3 regions of the Sanguibacteroides justesenii genome follow, and region 3 is predicted to be linked to each of the others. Evidence: riboswitches for the same ligand, from Rfam matches in the RefSeq annotation. Region 3 holds a riboswitch; each other region holds the start of a gene.
The links. Region 3 has a riboswitch for cobalamin ahead of DMB45_RS05060 (TonB-dependent receptor). Riboswitches for the same ligand answer to the same signal wherever they lie in the genome.
Positions count from the first base shown of each region.

Region 1: linked by a shared signal. The riboswitch ahead of DMB45_RS04545 (TonB-dependent receptor) and the one ahead of DMB45_RS05060 (TonB-dependent receptor) in region 3 are both predicted to bind cobalamin.
Region 2: linked by a shared signal. The riboswitch ahead of DMB45_RS04495 (ribonucleoside triphosphate reductase) and the one ahead of DMB45_RS05060 (TonB-dependent receptor) in region 3 are both predicted to bind cobalamin.

Region 1 is NZ_QJPL01000002.1:372,897-378,857, forward strand. Features, by position in the region: gene DMB45_RS04545 (TonB-dependent receptor) at 1-1,452, opposite strand, end outside; cobalamin riboswitch at 1,631-1,833, opposite strand; gene DMB45_RS04550 (MarC family protein) at 2,038-2,631, opposite strand; gene DMB45_RS04555 (phosphoglycerate kinase) at 2,730-3,923, opposite strand; gene DMB45_RS04560 (nucleoside deaminase) at 4,103-4,540, shown strand; gene ruvB (Holliday junction branch migration DNA helicase RuvB) at 4,654-5,676, shown strand; gene DMB45_RS04570 (sensor histidine kinase) at 5,757-5,961, shown strand, end outside.
Region 2 is NZ_QJPL01000002.1:356,714-362,674, forward strand. Features, by position in the region: gene DMB45_RS04485 (potassium channel family protein) at 1-403, shown strand, start outside; gene DMB45_RS04490 (anaerobic ribonucleoside-triphosphate reductase activating protein) at 383-1,018, opposite strand; gene DMB45_RS04495 (ribonucleoside triphosphate reductase) at 1,000-3,147, opposite strand; cobalamin riboswitch at 3,250-3,430, opposite strand; gene DMB45_RS04500 (cation diffusion facilitator family transporter) at 3,588-4,493, opposite strand; gene zupT (zinc transporter ZupT) at 4,504-5,307, opposite strand; gene DMB45_RS04510 (ABC transporter ATP-binding protein) at 5,494-5,961, opposite strand, start outside.
Region 3 is NZ_QJPL01000002.1:488,872-494,832, reverse strand. Features, by position in the region: gene DMB45_RS05065 (hypothetical protein) at 1-1,468, shown strand, start outside; gene DMB45_RS05060 (TonB-dependent receptor) at 1,711-4,089, opposite strand; cobalamin riboswitch at 4,196-4,392, opposite strand; cobalamin riboswitch at 4,476-4,697, shown strand; gene DMB45_RS05055 (PepSY domain-containing protein) at 4,866-5,961, shown strand, end outside.

The DNA.
Region 1 (5,961 bases), 120 kb from region 3:
TTCGTTATAGTAGCCGTCGACTTGAATTTCTAAACTTTTTAGTGCCGAAGAGGTAAACTGGCGGGCATAGGTGATACCGAAATCGTATTGGATCGTGTATTCCGGAGCCAGATTTTTGTTCCCGATAAAGGTATAATACAGATCATTCAGGGTGGGCATCCTGAATATTCGTTTGTAAAATGCCCTGAAATTCAAATCTTTTTCCTCCCAGGGTTGCCAGGAAAGGACAATGGTGGGGGTATACTTTTGTTTACTGTCTGCAGCTGCATTTGTAACGCGAGTTTTATCATTGACGAAGGTACCCAGTAGACTTGCCTGTATGTTCAAACGCTGGAAATTAATAGCCGTAGCCAGTGCGATTAAGCCCGTGTAACGGGTAGGATAGACAAAATCGACGAGGTCTGCATTCAATTTATTCCATTGGAAATCGGCAGATAAATTTAGATTCCATCCGGGAAGAACGTTGAACAGGTTGGCGGAAGAAAGATATACCTCTTGTTGGCGATAGTGGTTGTTTACATACATCGTAGAAGCGTCCAAGCGGGGATCGGAAAGATAATGCAGGTAATCGTAAGCGTATTTGCCGTTGATAAGCATGCTGTAACGGTTGAAGTACTTTTTAAAGGAGCCTTGTAGAAAAAAATTGGAATCCCATTGTCGATCCTGATTTTTAAATTTCCCGGGCTCTTCACGTACCGAGGCTCCGGGATATCCTCTTTCCGAATGATAGAAATAAGTTTTTGCTTTCCATTCTCCCTCTTTGAGCTTGCCGAAAAGACCGTATTCTGCTCGAATGGCGTATACATCCCCGTTCTTACGTATTTCAGTGGTATCGTAACCGTTTTTCTTCCGGTAACTGAATTTGTATTTTCCGTTGGTATACATGTATTCTGCGCTTAATGAACCGTCGATATTTTTACCGAGTCGGTTTTCCAGCAGAAAGGAGGGATTGGCCAACCCGAAGGAACCGGTCTTAAAGGTAAATTTGGCATTGTATTTTTTCTCCGGATTGAATCGGGGGATCCTGGAGACCATATAAATGGATCCGGCTGAACCGAAGTCTTTGGCCGATTGGAAAATGGCGCTTCGTTGTCCGTTGTATAATGAAATGGACTCCATATTGTCCAACGAAAAACGTCCTAAATCGATAATTCCGTTTTGGGCATTTCCCAACTCGATCCCGTCATAGAAAACTCCGACGTGTTGAGTACCCATACTCCGGATATTAACGGTTTTCAACCCTCCGATTCCCCCGTAATCTTTAATTTGTACTCCGGAAAAATAGCGTAAAGCATCAGCGACAGAGTGGACGCTTAATTTTTGTAAAGTAGCTCCGGATAAAATTTGGACGGGAATGATCTCTTTTTGTATCTGCTTGGCGGAAACAACGGCTTCCTTTATATGATACATTTTAGTTGTGTCCTGCTGTTGGGCATAAATTCCCGGTGTCATCAACAACCATAAATTCAGAGCTATAAGATGCGAATAATTCATTTTTAGCTGTCATTAAAGTAATAAACAGCCTTCTGGAGAATATCCTGCGGTACAAATAACGAAGTTACTCTTTTGTCGTAAAGAATAAATCGGATAATGTTCACGTTTATATCCAAGCTCTACTCCCAGAAAGCTTCAGATTATAACGATATTGGCAGGTCTTCTGACTTACTCCGTTTTCAAACGCCCTTCCCATTTCGTGTCGAAACAGTGGATGTGAGTATTGTTCGAAAATTTCGGTGGAGCTTACAGCAGCGGGTCTGTTCAGGATTCTCACCTGATTCCCTTTTCACCACCTTCCGTAAAACGAAAGGTGACACCAAAATCGATTGTTTAATCGGGTGCAAAATTAGATAGTATTTAGTAATAAACAAATAAAATGTGCAATTAAAAATTCGATTTCGAAAATACAGGAATATTGCCTGTCTGAATAAAGGCTGTTACAATGATGGATAGGTATGGTAGAATAATGTACTTACAGTCGATTCACTGAAAGATGGGAGCATTATCGGACAATCGTCCGGGGAAGATAACAATGGTTAATCAGGAAAAGGAGTTAAGTAGGCTTGTCAAGTTGGTCGTGAATAATTTGACGGCCATAGCCAATAATATGATACCGAAAAATTTACGTAATACGTACACTCCTCCTTTTCCGATCAAACGTTCCACCAAAGAGACGTTTTTTAATACGATATAAACTACTGCCATGTTTAAAATAATGGCTATGATGATGTTAACGACATGACATTCCGCACGGAGAGATAAGGTCGTCGTGAGAGCTCCAGCTCCCGCAACCAAAGGAAAGACCACGGGAACGATGGTTGCGGAACCTCCCGGACCATTATTGCGGAAAACCTCGATATTAAAAGTCATTTCGATCGCTAATACAAAAAGTACCAAAGCTCCGGCTATGGCGAAGGAAGAGATATCGATATTGAATAGTTTTAATAGGGCGTCGCCGGCAAAGAGAAACGTGATAAAAATAGCTAAAGAAATTCCGGTTGCTTTTTCCGCATTGACCTTATTCCCGCTACTATTTAGATTCATGATTATAGGAGCGGAACCGGTGATATCGATCACGGCAAACAATACCATAAAGGCCGTAAAAATCTCTTTAATACTAAAATTTAATTCCATGTCGCAAAAATATAAAAAAGCAACATATTAAAAAAGAACAAAAGGTATTGTCTGTAGAATAAATAAGACAATACCTTTTTGTATATGTGCTTCCTGTATTATTCTTCCCGGATAGCCGTGATTCCGGGGAGCTTTTTGCCCTCGATATATTCGAGCAATGCACCACCTCCCGTAGAGACGTAGCTGACTTTGTCGGCTAAACCGAATTGGTTGATGGCTGCGACCGAGTCTCCTCCGCCGATAAGCGAGAAGGCCCCTTTTTCGGTTGCTTTCACGATGGCTTCGGCGATGGCTTTTGTTCCTTCGGCAAATTTGGGGATCTCAAACACGCCTACGGGACCGTTCCAAAGAATGGTTTTTGAATTTTCGATGATTTTTGCAAATTCCTTTCGGGTTTCCGGGCCGATGTCCAAACCTTCCCAGCCGTCCGGGATATTCATGGGGTCTACAATTTGAGTGTGGGCGTCCTGACTGAAAGCGTCGGCGGCTAATGTTTGGTTGGAAAGCACTAAATTAACCCCCTTTTCTTTGGCGATTTTTAGGATATCGAGGGCTAAATCCAGTTTATCTTCTTCGCAAATCGAATTTCCGATATGACCACCCAATGCTTTTTTAAAAGTATAAGTCATACCACCGCCCAAAATCAGGTTATCCACCTTGTCCATCAGATTCATGATGATATCGATTTTAGAGGATACTTTCGAACCTCCCATGATGGCTGTAAAAGGACGGGTCGGATTGTGCATTACTTTATCCACGCTTTCTAATTCTCCTTTCATGACATAACCGAAAAGTTTGTCGTTCGGGAAAAATTCGGCGATCACGGCAGTAGAGGCATGGGCCCGGTGGGCGGTTCCGAAGGCGTCGTTGATCCATACGTCTCCTAAAGAGGCCAGTTCTTTGGCAAATTGTTTGTCCCCTTTTTCTTCCTCTTTGTGGAAACGAAGGTTTTCCAATAGAAGTACTTCTCCCGGTTTTAAATCGGCTGCCATCTTTTGGGCTTGTTCTCCGACACAATCTTCCGCGAATTTAACAGGGGTATGCAATAACTCCTCTAAGTGCTTTTGAATGTGTTTCAAAGAAAACTTATCCTCCGGTCCGTTTTTCGGACGTCCCAAATGAGACATGAGAATAACAGAACCTCCTTTTTCCAATACTTTTTTTATCGTTGGAATGGCAGCCCGCATGCGGGTATCATCTGTAATTTCGAATTTGTCATTCATAGGTACGTTAAAGTCGACTCGAATTAACGCCCTTTTGTTTTTAAAATTGTAATTGTCAATCGTCTGCATATTATTTATGTTTAGATATATTCTTACGTAATTGTCATGATAAAGGTATGTATAAAATGAATTTAAACAAAGAAAAAAAGTGAAAAGGCTATCGGGGAGTCGGTTTGTCGGGAAATGAGAGAGAAAATTTGTAGGTCTCGAAAAAAATGCAGACTTTAGCTATTCATACGATACATCAGATGGATAAACATGAATTTTTTATGAAAAAGGCTTTGGAAGAAGCCTATATTGCTCAGTCGGAAGGGGAGATCCCCGTGGGAGCGATTGTTGTTTGCAAGGATAAAATTATTGCCAGGGCCCATAATCAAACCGAGAGATTGAATGATGTGACGGCTCATGCGGAAATGTTGGCGATTACATCGGCAACCGCTTCGTTAGGAGGAAAATATTTAAATGACTGTACGCTTTACGTGACGATGGAACCATGTACTATGTGCGGGGGGGCTTTAGCGTGGGCTCAGTTGGGAGAGTTAGTGTATGGAGCATCGGACCCGCACCGGGGATACGCAAGGCTGACTCCCCCTATACTTCACCCGAAGACCAAAGTGGTAGCCGGAGTGTTGGGCGAAGCATGCGCCGATTTACTGAAGGCATTTTTTGTTCGTAAACGTGATTAATTCTTTCCCGCATTGTATATGCGATGGAGTTTTTATACATTTGAGACTCGAAAAAGAAAACGACGAATCCTTTTAGGCTGGGATTCGGTTTTGAAACAGGTAAAAAAAAATAGATGGCTGGATTTGATATAAGAAGCGGGAATGTTCCTGAAAGTGAGAAAGAGTTGGAGAAGGCGTTACGCCCCTTGACCTTTCGTGATTTCCAGGGACAAAAAAAGATTGTGGATAATTTAGAGATTTTTGTACAGGCGGCCAAAATGAGAGACGAGTCGTTGGATCATGTCTTATTACATGGGCCTCCCGGGTTGGGAAAGACAACTTTATCTGCCATTATTGCCAATGAGTTGGGAGTAGGAATAAAGATTACCTCCGGACCGGTGCTGGATAAGCCGGGCGATTTAGCCGGCTTACTGACTAATTTGGAAACGAACGATGTCCTTTTTATTGACGAGATTCATCGGTTGAGCCCTATCGTGGAAGAGTATCTCTATTCGGCCATGGAGGATTTTAAAATCGATATTATGATCGATAAAGGACCGGCTGCCCGTTCCGTACAAATACAATTGAATCCTTTTACCTTGATAGGAGCCACTACCCGTAGCGGTTTACTGACGGCCCCTTTGCGTGCTCGCTTTGGTATTAACAGTCATTTGGAATATTACGACCTGGATATTTTGACGGGAATTATCGAACGTTCCGCTTCTATCCTGAACGTGAAGATAACAAGCCAGGCTTCGAAAGAGATTGCTTCGAGAAGCCGAGGGACACCCCGTATCGCGAATGCCCTGTTGAGGAGAGTACGCGATTTTGCGATGGTAAAAGGAAATGGTGTTATCGATCATGAGATCACTCAATATGCTCTTGAAGCTTTGAATATCGATAAATTCGGTTTGGATGAGATGGATAATAAAATTCTGCTGACCATTATCGATAAGTTTAAGGGAGGTCCTGTCGGATTGACAACCATAGCTACTGCCGTAAGTGAAGACCCCGGCACGTTAGAAGAGGTCTATGAACCTTTTCTGATTAAAGAGGGGTTTCTGAAAAGAACTCCCCGGGGACGCGAAGTGACGGATCTGGCCTATAAACACCTAAAAAAGGACCAGGTAAAGAATGATCAACCTACGCTTTTTTAGACAATTAGCCATGCAAACGTTATATGGTTAAATTGTGTTAATAGTAGGAAATGTTAAAATTGAATTGTTAAATTTGTGGTATGAGAAAACAACAGATTATCATATTGGGTGTTGTGTTTGGTCTCTCGTTATTTGGATTAATTCTGCTTCAGACAAGCTATTTTCAGACCGCCTTTGAAGTAAAAAAAGAGCAGTTTGATTATACCGTCAATAAAGTGATGGATGAGGTTGTTGATTATATCCGGGGAAAAGTGAAGATGAATCGCATTGCAGAGGGGAACAATC
Region 2 (5,961 bases), 130 kb from region 3:
TGCAGTCAAGCGTATCGTTGCCAGAGCCATGTCGGAGGTTCACAAAACGATTATGGAGACGATGGGTATTACGGAGATTATCAATCCGGAGTGGGAATATGCCGATTTTTTTGCCCTGAAGGTAGAGTTGGCAACGACCATCGATTCTTACGTGGTCGATACCGATCACGTGATTATCGAATGGGAAGTTCCTGCCGGATTCGTCGGTCGTAAATTAGGCGATGTGGATTTCGAGCGGGAGTTCGGTTTGAAATTGATAACCCTGAAACGTTTGCAGGAAAAAGAGGATAAGCCTACGGTTCTTCCCGAGCTGCCAAGTGATCTGATACTTGAAAGAAGAGATATTCTGGTGCTTTTTGGATTGCACAAGAACTTCCGGAAGTTAGGAATTCAATTGCAATAAGTAATTTTTTAAGATATCCCCATTCCGGAACTCCTGTAAAAGAAAAGGATCTTTTTCGAACTCCTTTTTTACATTTTCCAGTTCCTTTTCCGTTTGTAAACCCGGAATAACGGTTGTCCGAAAAAGATACTCTATACCTGAAGCCCGAATGATACGAATAGACTCTTTTATTTTGTCCAGCAATTCGGAACTTATATTGGGGCTTATTTTCCGGTAGGCAGTTAGGTTTAACGCGGATTTTATGTCCATGGCAATTGCGTCGATCCGTTTCCCGGCAATAAGTTCTCGGAGAAGGTCGGGATTGCTCCCGTTCGTGTCCAATTTTATGTCGAACCCTAACTTTTTTATTTTTTGGACAAAAAGAATAAGGTCAGGTTGAAGGGTTGGTTCGCCTCCGGAGATAACAACTCCGTCCAACCATTGTCGGCGTTTGGACAGAAACGAAAATAGTTCCGCTTCCGTCCATTTTTGATTATTCGTAAAAAGTTCCGGTAGGACAAGGGAGGGATTGTGACAATAACCGCACCGGAAATTGCATCCCTGGGTAAATATAACGGCGGTCACTCTCCCTTCCCAATCGATCAGGCTCTGTTTAATCAATCCTCCGATTCGCATATCGCAATTTCTTCCGTGATACTGTTGTCAAAATGTTTCCGGTCGTCAAACTCGGCCCGTTTTCCGTTGTTCCATTGACTCACTGGACGCATGTAGCCGACGATCCTGCTGTATACTTCCGACTTCGCTCCGCATTGGGGGCAGGTAAAATGTTCTCCGGCTATGTAACCGTGGGAGGGACATATGCTGAAGGAAGGCGAGAGCGTGATATAGGGTAACCGGAATGCGGAAGTTACTTTCCGTATCATGTTTTTAGCGGCTTGGGCGGAAGTCCGGTGTTCCCCGGTAAAAACGTGGAAGACGGTTCCTCCGGTATAAAGGGTTTGAAGCTGATCCTGTTGTTCGAGTGCTTCGTACAGGTCTTCCGTAAAATGTACCGGTAAATGGGTGGAATTCGTGTAATAAGGTTGTGCTCCTTTTTCGAATTCTTTCCGGTTGGCCACGATAATGTCCGGATATGCGGCCGTGTCCAGTAAAGCAAAACGATAGGAGGTACTTTCTGCCGGAGTGGCTTCCAAATTATAGATGTTGCCGGTCTCCTCCTGAAATTCGGTTAAAATGTCCCGCATGAAAAGCATTGTTTTTTGAGCGAATTCTATTCCGTCCGAATGGGTGATAGGTACTCCTAAGAAGTTGAGGCAGCATTCGTTCATTCCGTTTATCCCGATGGTAGAGAAATGGTTTTTCCAGAAACAGTCGTAACGTTCGTGTACGTGTCTGAGGTAGTATTTGGAGTAGGGATAAAGTCCTTTTTCGGTATAACGTTCAATGACTTTTCGTTTGATCTCCAGGCTATCTTTAGCGATTTCCATCAAATAACGTAGACGTTGATAAAAGTTTTCTTCCGATACGGATTCATAACCTAAACGGGGCAGATTGATAGTAACGACACCCACGGACCCGGTAAGCGGGTTGGCAGCAAACAGTCCTCCTCCCCGTTTCATCAATTCCCGTTTATCCAAGCGTAAACGGCAGCACATGCTGCGGACATCGTCCGGTTTCATATCGGAATTCACGAAATTGGAAAAATAGGGAATCCCGTATTTGGCCGTCATCTCCCATATCCCTTCGTATTCGGGATTGTTCCAATCAAAATCCGGAGTGATATTGTAGGTCGGGATAGGGAAGGAGAAGAGACTGCCGGAAGCATCACCTTCGTACATTACTTCGGCAAATGCTTTATTCAGTAAAGTGACCTCCGCTTGGAAGTCGCCGTATACTTCTTCCTTGATTTCTCCGCCGTGAACAATCGGTTCGTTTTTTAAGAAATCCGGAACAGTTAGGTCCATGGTAATGTTGGTAAAAGGGGTTTGGAAGCCGACTCGTGTCGGTACGTTTAAGTTAAACAGAAACTCCTGTAAGCATTGTTTTATCTGTTTGTAATCCAATTGATCGTAGCGGATATAAGGGGCCAGGAAGGTATCGAAATTGGAGAAGGCCTGAGCCCCGGCGGCTTCTCCCTGCATGGTATAGAAAAAGTTGACAATTTGTCCTAAAGCTGTCCGGAAATGTTTGGCCGGTTTACTTTGGGCTTTTCCCTCAACTCCCCTGAAACCGACTGTTAGTAAGTCTTTCAGATCCCATCCGACACAATACACGCTTAAAAATCCGAGATCGTGAATATGAAGGGCCCCGCTTTTGTGAGCTTCGGATATTCTCTCCGGATAGAGATTGTTTAACCAGTAATTGGACGTGATCTGGGTGGAGATATGTTGGTTTAACCCTTGTAGAGAATAGGACGAATTGGCACTCTCTTTTACTTTCCAGTCGCTTAAAGTCAGGTAATCGTCCATCACTTCGATATTGGTAAGCAATACCTTGGAATTCCGGATCTGTTCATGTTGTTTCCGGTAAAGCAGATAAATTTTCAATAAATTGAAATCTCCGTGTTGCAAGAGTACCTGTTCAACCGTGTCCTGTACGATCTCCACGTGGGGAATGACTCCTTCCGGGGTGTCGGTTTTTAGAATTTCAATCACCTTGTTGCAGAGTTCGCGTGCTGTTTTACGATGAGGGTTTCCCGTTGCTCGCGTAGCTTTAAAAATCGCTTGTTCGATTTTTTCCGCTTTAAAATCGCAAATCTCCCCGTTGCGTTTTACAATTTTTGAAAAAGAGCTGTTTTCGTTCATTCTTAAAGGTTTTAGTAATGAATAAATAAATTTACTATAACCTTGGGTAAAATGAGAATAGTCCGATAGGCAAGCCTTCTCCTCGCTTTTCACCCGAAAGTTACGGATATATCGCAATCGGCAGGTCTTCTGACTCGCTATTTTCGACCTCCTTCCCATCGGTTACCCGACAGTGGATCTTTTGATCGAAAAACAAAAAAAGCTTACAGCTACGGGTATAGTCCCGGATTTTCACCGGATTCCCTATTAATCACAAACGTGAACCGAATGCATGACGAAAGTAAATAAAAATAAGATAGGATATATCGTAATTTTTGTTTTTAACAATAATTCTAAGTGAGATATATTGTTAATAAACTTATATTAAGTTGTTTGTGTGTATGAATAGGAAAATTTTGTATGATATTTATTTAATAAAGTTTTCATTTTTGGGAAACATTTTAGTCTGAATATTCTTTTTGGCAATCCTTGCAATGAGATCCCGGTGCTTCAAATTCCAACGTGGCATGAATAATGCCGATATGCTCCAATTCATGTTTCAAATCGCATTTTACGGTTTCCATTTGGGACATGTCATCGATGACGACGTGTACGGTAAGAGCGGTTTCGGTCGTGCTTAAAGCCCAGATATGCAAATGATGAAATCCTTTTACCCCGCGGGCAGAGGCAATGGTTTTTTCGACCTGTCTGTAATCGGTTCCGGCGGGAACCCCGTCTAAGGACAAGCGAATACTGTCTCGCAGCAATCCCCAAGTGGAATAAACGATGATGACGGCAATTCCGATCCCGATAAGCGGATCGATGATATTCCATCCCGTGTTGGCGATAATCAATCCGGAGACCAAAACACCGATGGAGACCAAGGCATCTGCTGCCATATGTAGATAAGCTCCTTTTACGTTCAGGTCCTTTTCTTTATCTTTCATAAACAGCCAGGCCGTGATCCCGTTGATGACTACTCCGACTCCGGCAACCCAGGCGACGGCGTCTCCGTCGACCGGCTGAGGATGGAATAGTTTGTTGATGCTTTCTCCCAAGATGAAGCCTACGGCAATCAACAGGATGACGGCATTTAAAAGGGAGGCTAAGACCGTGCTTTTTTTGTAGCCGTACGTGTATTTGGTATTGGCTTGTACGCGGGAAAGCCGGAAAGCCAGCATGGCCAATACAAGACTGAAGACATCGCTTAAGTTGTGTCCCGCATCCGAGAGTAATCCCAAAGAATTAAACCAGAATCCCGCAACGAATTCAACGACCACGAAAGCCGTGTTTAACGTGATCCCTATGATAAAAGCTTTATTTAGACTGGTGATTCTATGGTGGTGATGTTCGTGCGTATGTTCCATATCTTTTTGGTTATGCCAATAAAATTAAACTTAAAGCCATGATTCCCATTCCGGAGATAAGTCCGTAGATGGAGATGTGGTGTTCTCCGTATTCCCGGGCGGCAGGAAGTAATTCATCTATGGAAATAAAGACCATGATACCTGCGACGGCTGCGAAGATACATCCCATCAGGACGGGCGACATAAAGGGCATGAGTACTAAATAAGCCAGAAGAGCACCGGTCGGTTCCGCCAGGCCGGACAGAAGGGAATAACGAAATGCCTTTTTACGATCTCCGGTTGCATGGTAAATAGGAACAGAAACGGCAATACCTTCCGGGATATTGTGGATGGCGATAGCGACGGCTATTGCAATTCCTAAAGTCGGGCTTTCCACTGCAGCCGTGAAAGTAGCGATACCTTCCGGGAAGTTATGGATGCCGATGGCCAGGGCCGTCATCAGTCCCATGCGCATCAATTTTGTATCCTTGGGGGGAGGGGTATCCATACTTTCTACGGAACGAACTTCGTGAGGATTTTCAAAGGAAGGTACCAGACGATCGATGATACCGATCAATGACATTCCCGCGAAGAAGCAGAGGACCGTCATGGTCATACCGTATTTTGAACCTAACTCGGCCGTAAGGGAAGTTTCCGCCTGTTGGAAGATTTCCACGAAAGAGACGTATATCATTACTCCCGCGGAGAGTCCCAGCGAAAAGGAGAGAAAACGTTTGTTCGTGTGATGGGTGAAAAAAGCGATCAGGCTACCGATACCGGTTGCCAATCCTGCAAGTAAAGTCAATAATAACGGAATAAATAAACTTTCTTTCATGAATTCGATATTATCCGGGTTATACCCGATGTTTTCCGGAGATTTCGTTTGGTTTATTTTACAAAGATAGATTTTTTACGGGTATGAAAAAGCCTCGGTAAAGAAAATGAAAATTCATTTTTTGGGACATGGGATGGACGTTTTCGGAGTGCTGCAGAGGACCATCGTTTCTCGGGAAGGTTTAAGTTAGGGTAGGGATTTTAAAAGATCGGTCAATTCTTCGAACGAGTGTACGGGGATTTTTTCTCCCCCGGAGGGAAGAAAACTCATCTCCCGGGCCGTTTTTAGTTTTAATATCGGGTAAAGAGTGGAAGGGTAGGGATAGAAAAGGCATATGTAATGGTTTCTGTTTAAAACGTTGATCGCCCAATGTTTTAAGGTTTCGTCTTCCGCCTCGACGATGATATGGCGATCTCCCCGTATGGGCGGATAATAGTTTCCCTGGGTAAGGTCGAATTTTATTTTTTCCCGGTCGAATAGCGTATCCATGCTGTTATCGAAAATCAGGTCTTCCGTTACCCCGCAACGTAATCCTTCCGTTTTCGATAGCAACCATAGCCGATCCGCCAGAATAAGGGCTTGTTCTATATCATGGGTGGATAACAGAATCGTTTTTTGTTGTCGGTAAGCAAGGGTATGCAGGAGTTGCATGAT
Region 3 (5,961 bases):
TTTTCAGGAACGATGGTGCGAATGGGAGAATACACATCCCGGTACTTTTACTCCTTGCGAAGATTGGAGCATACAGAATTATATACTGGACTACCAGCTTCCCTTTTACCTGGACCAAATGCGCATAAATCGTATTTTCTCGGATTATACCAGCAGCATCACCTCCGACAGATATCAGGGGATAGACGCCATATTCAAACAAATAATCAACCCGAAAGTATCCAAGAAAGATATGAATCCCAAAACGATAAACCGTATTGCGAAAAAAGGATTGAAAGGGATCATGGCCGAAGAATACAGCGAGGAACAACGCCTCGTCATTTCTACAAAAGTTTCGCATTTATTAAGTTATCTCTCGACAATCACTACCTGGGACTCCCTAAACCGCTTCACGCGGGAATTTAACGAGCGTACCCGCTTCCGGGAAATTGACTTCGACTCGTTCTTCGAGGAATTCGAGCAACGTTTCGGGCAGGACATCAAGGCTTACATGGACGAGTGGTACACGAGTCGCCGGATTCCCCTGTTAACGATAAAAGATCTGTCCCGGAAAACGACAGAAAAGACACAAGTCATCGACTTTATGGTAAACAATTCCAGCGAAACGGACGGTATCGTCTCGATCATTAAGCTTGGTCAGTATGGTATCGGGGGACAGCCAATCGAAAACTGCCGGAATTACATCATCAAACCCGGAGAATACAAACGAATTGTCGTTCATGAAGACATCGAAGAAGAACTCCTGCTGACCACCAATTTCTCGGGTAATTTACCGAAAAACATTTCATTCAATAACAATGAATCCCCCTTATCAGGCCCCGTACCGAAAGAAGGAGTCACATTGATCGAGAGGAATCGATTCTCCCCCCCGGGAGAGATCATCGTCGACAACGAGGACGAGAGCTTCCAGCTGATCGATTCGGCAAACAATCGAAAACGATTAGCCGATCTGGTCAAAAAAGAAGACGCCCAAGAGTACACTTATTTAGAAAACTCGAAAGCCAACGCTTGGATTGTTACTTTATCGCAGGAATTCTACGGCAAACATATTCGTAGTGCTTTCACCAAAAAATCAGGCACGGGAAATTTCAAAGCAGTCTGGACAGCAAACCTCCCGGAAGCAGGGAAATACGAGATACTTATCCACCGACCCCGTATTGTTGACGCTTGTGACGGAAAACTATGTACAGCCGACCACCCGGGGATGAAAAACTACTATACCGTCTACACCCCCAAGGGAAAAGAGGAAATCATCATAGAAAACCGAGAAGAAACTTCAGACTGGCTACCGGTTACTTCCACCCTGTCGCCGGAAGAAGTCTGGGTATCCTTAGGCACGTTCACTTTACCGGCTGGAGAATCCCGTGTCGTATTGGACGACCGGGGGGCTTCCGTTACGAATAAAATATTCGGTGAATACCTTCAACTGATAATTGCCGATGCTGTCAAATGGGTACCAGTAAGATAATCAGAAACACTCATACCATACTACGAAACCTAAATCCGAGAACATTCACAACTTGTACAAACAAATAATGTTCCGTGCATCGAAATAGCCATTCCCTGTATACAACCGTATGGCCGTATACAGGGAATGGCTATCATCTAAATTACAATTGACGAATGTCAATTAGAAGATTCGAAAATACATACCTAAAAAGCTGAATAATTTTTTCGTCAAACAGCTCACTTAAAACCCCAAAATCCTATTTAAAACTTATAAGACACAGAAAGTTGATAGTTTCTCGGAGTACCCTGTACCGGACTGGATGATTCGAAATACTCCTTATTAAATATATTATTTACATTACATGCTAACGTAATATGACTCTTTATCGTATAAAATACGCCTCCATCCATCAACCAAAGAGAGGGATAATACAATCGGGAAGCTACATCCCGGAAAATTTTGTCCCGGAAGTTTCCACTCAAATGAAAGGACAAAGCCTTAAATATCCCCGTCGGAACAGTATAATCGGCAAACACATAGAAAGTAGTCCGAGGTACTCCTGTGGTACGCATGTTTTTCCCCGTCTGCTTATATTCGGGGAAAGCACTACTTTCCCGAATGGAGCGTATCCGATAATCCGACAAACATAAAGCCCCCCTCAAAGAAAGAGTAGGTAAAATCCGGGCCGTAACATCCATATCCAGTGTCTTCATATCGGCTCTACCTACCTGCGCATTAACCGTCATCTTAGTCACTTCCACGGTTCCATCCCCTTGCTCTTCTTCCACCTCACGGGTTCCCACGTTCGTAACCATATTGGTACGACGGATGTAAGAGAAATTTACGCTTGCATCCAACCACTCGTTAAAAGTATAACGAACTCCCGTCTCAAAAGAGTAATCCCGTTCGGGTTTGAAAATTTGATCCCCTTCCTTATCCGGATTAATCGAATTTCCGTTTTTATCCAAATAGATATTATTTACACGATATGTCGTCGTATTCGGAGTAAAGGCTGACCCGTGGGCAATATGAATCGATAATTCTGGACGGGGAAAATAAACAGCTCCCACATGCCAGGTAAAAGCTGAGGCATGAAAATTCGCCCATTTTCCCATATCTTTTTTATCGTAATCGAACGATTTCCCGTCGATCGTCGGAAAATTGGCCATCATTCTTCTCTTGTAAAAATCCATACGCCCGGAAGCCATGAATTTCCATTTATCATTCCATTCAAATACATCACGGAAATAGATACCGTTTGTATACCATTTTCTCAAGTAAATGGAAGATACATTCTGTATCCAGTACCCTTGTACAAGTTCCGGATTTTTCACGGACAACATCACATCGGTTCCCGGACCGTAGGTATCTCCGTTATCCCAACCGCAATATTGTCGCATATCAAATAACGACCAATTCCAACCGATAGCATAATGGTGTTTTGTAGAAGCTATTTCCGCATCGCCGGTTAACTCTAATGTGTTGTTATAAGTATCGTGACGCGGGAAAAAACCGCTCGCCCCGAAACGGCGCAAAGAATCTATATCCACATAAGTCGCTTCCCGAACCCCGTTCTTCTCCGTATAATATTTGTAATCCGCTCCTTCAAAGGGAGTTTTCGCACTTTTGTAAGAAAGACTTCCTACTCCGGAAGTCCGGTGATAGCTGTGATCAAAAGCAAAAACCTCCTTCAATTTCAAACCGTTCGTAAAGGTATAAACATAATCAAGTTTTATATTATACCCTTTCCGGCTATGCGAATCATTGGCAAAATCATTATAAACCTGCCCGAAATCGGCTGTTGGATGACGATCTCCCTTACGCATAACCACTTTATCGGTAGCCATATCCACCATATCCCCCGGCATATAAGGAGCAGCCCCCAATTCGACCGTATAATGGTCGTCTTCAAAACCAAAGGCGACATCAACTCTGCTCTTGCCTAAAGTAGCTCCCAATGTCGCTATTCCGGATAAACGCTGAGGAGACATACGACGCCAACCTCCCAAAGTAGCGTAATGCAAGTTAGCCATGTACTCTACCGGTCCGACCAATTTACCGCCGAATCCCAAACTTACCTTCTTTACATCCCACCTCTCATAACTGAAACGGGCATTCGCCAAAAATTCGGGAGAGGCTTTCTTACGCACAATATTGATAACACCTCCCATGGCTCCGTAACCGGCAAGGATGGCTGCAGGTCCGCGAAGCACTTCGATAGACTCCGCCGAAGCAAGATCCCCCAAAGGAAACGTGTTAATACTCTGCCGGTCATCCCGAATACCGTCCACCATTAAAACGGCCGGCATATTGGAGCCTCCGACGTAAAAACGTCTCCACAAACCGCCCTGGTTGCCCAGTCGGACGCCAGGCAGAAAACGAACGGCATCCACCCATTCGGTAATTCCTTTCCGTTCAAGCACTTTTGCAGACAATAGAGATACATTTAACGGAACGAATCTGAGAGGTACATTCAGTCCCATTAATTCCATTCTTTTCTTTTTTCCCAAGACCGTCGCTTCTTCAATATTAAAAATCGAATCCGTGATACTCTTTTTTTTCCTTTTGTCTTTATCTTCGGCCAAAAGAGAGCCGACACACACCAGTAACAATAATGTTAGTACAACAACTTTTTTCATAAAAACTATATATTAATAATGAATAAAGCATTATTAACATAGTTTAAGGGTACATGAGTAAAAAGTATAAATTTATCTTTCTCCTCTCGCTTTTGTTCCCGAAAGCTATGGTTTACGTGCTTTGGCAGGTCTTCTGACTTGTTCCGAATTTTGCCGCCTTCCCGGTTTCAACCAGTGACATTGAAGTACAAAATTCTTTTACAGGAACTTACAGCTGCGGGTACAGTTCCGGATTCACACCGGATTCCCTATTCTGTTTCACCTCAAGAAAAGAGGTATCGCACCAAAACGGCACAAAAGTAATACAAATTTCTTTATTAGAAACACTATTACCATTTTTTATTTCATGATATTTTTCCAGAAATAACATCATTTCAAAAAAAATTGTACATTTGCAGCGTTTTGGTGTTGTGTTATCATTCTAACTAACACACAAGAGGGAAACCGGTCAGAATCCGGTACAGTACCCGCTACTGTGATGCCCGCTTCTTCTGAAAAGAAGATATATGACGGATAAATTCTTACACCACTGTTCCAGCGAATACGAGGGAATGGGAAGGTATCTATCCGGGGCGAGTCAGGAGACCTACCGAAACCAATAGTTAACGCATATGCTCGGGGTTAAGGATAGCGTTACTGAAATGTTTTTCATCAAAAATGAAAGATTTTAACTATCAAGCCGTTATTGAATCGTTATCGAGCGATTCGATAAGAGTTCCGATGAATTCCTGGCGTGAAGTAAGCAACATATTTATAAAACTATAAACTAAAAAGATATGATTAAATTTTTTATTCACGTACACCGGATTCTCGGACTTTTACTCTGTATACTGTGTTTTTTATGGTGCATTTCCGGTATAGTATTGATATACCACTCCTTTCCCCGGGTAGGACCGGACAAAAGACTTCCTCGCCAGGAAGCCCTGGATACCTCTCGTCTACCCGCAATCAACGAGATACGGCAACGTTTACCCCAAAATGTACTCTCGAACAACTTTAATTTAAACAATCCCTTCGGCGAACCGGTTTTCCATTACGGCAGATGGCGTGAAGTAACCGATCTCTACGCCGACAGTACCTATATCCTCCCTTCTCCCATCTATTCCCTTTGCGAGGAGAGAGCCAAATACTGGTGTCCGGATCGTAACATCACCGAGGTCGATACACTCCGCAAATTAGAGGTATGGATTCCTTTCGGACAATTGAAAAAAGACCTGCCTATCTACAAATTCTATTTTGACGGACCGGAACATTACCAACTTTATATCTCTTCCCGTACCGGAAATATCCTACAGTTCTCTTCCCGGGAACAACGCTTTTGGGCCTGGATAGGAGCTATTCCCCATTGGTTATACATCACCTCTATTCGACAGGATATACAAAAATGGGATACTCTTTTGTATTGGAGTTGCTTACTCAGCCTTATCATGTGCATCAGTGGAATCTTTCTCGGAATCCGAGCCTACTGGCTAGCCCGCCGGAAAGGCTTTCTTCATTCTCCCTATACAAAGCCGTGGTTCCGCTGGCATCACATCACCGGTTTCTTTTTCGGTATCTTTATCTGTACTTGGCTATTCAGTGCATGGGCGCCCATATCACCCACCTTTTCCAATTTATTCAACAATAACAAAAAGGCAGGTAACGCGTTCAGAAGCCGTCCTTCCATCGCGGCTGCTCCTCCCATCGAAAAATATAATCTGGATTACCGGAAGGCTATTGCCGAAGTATCGAAAACACATGGTCCTGTAAAAGAGATTACCTGGAGTAATTACAACGATATACCACTTTACAAATTACGGACAGTGGAAAAAGAAATTATTCTGGATGCATCCGCCGACTCGATACGCCCTTTTCAAATCACCGAAGAGACGA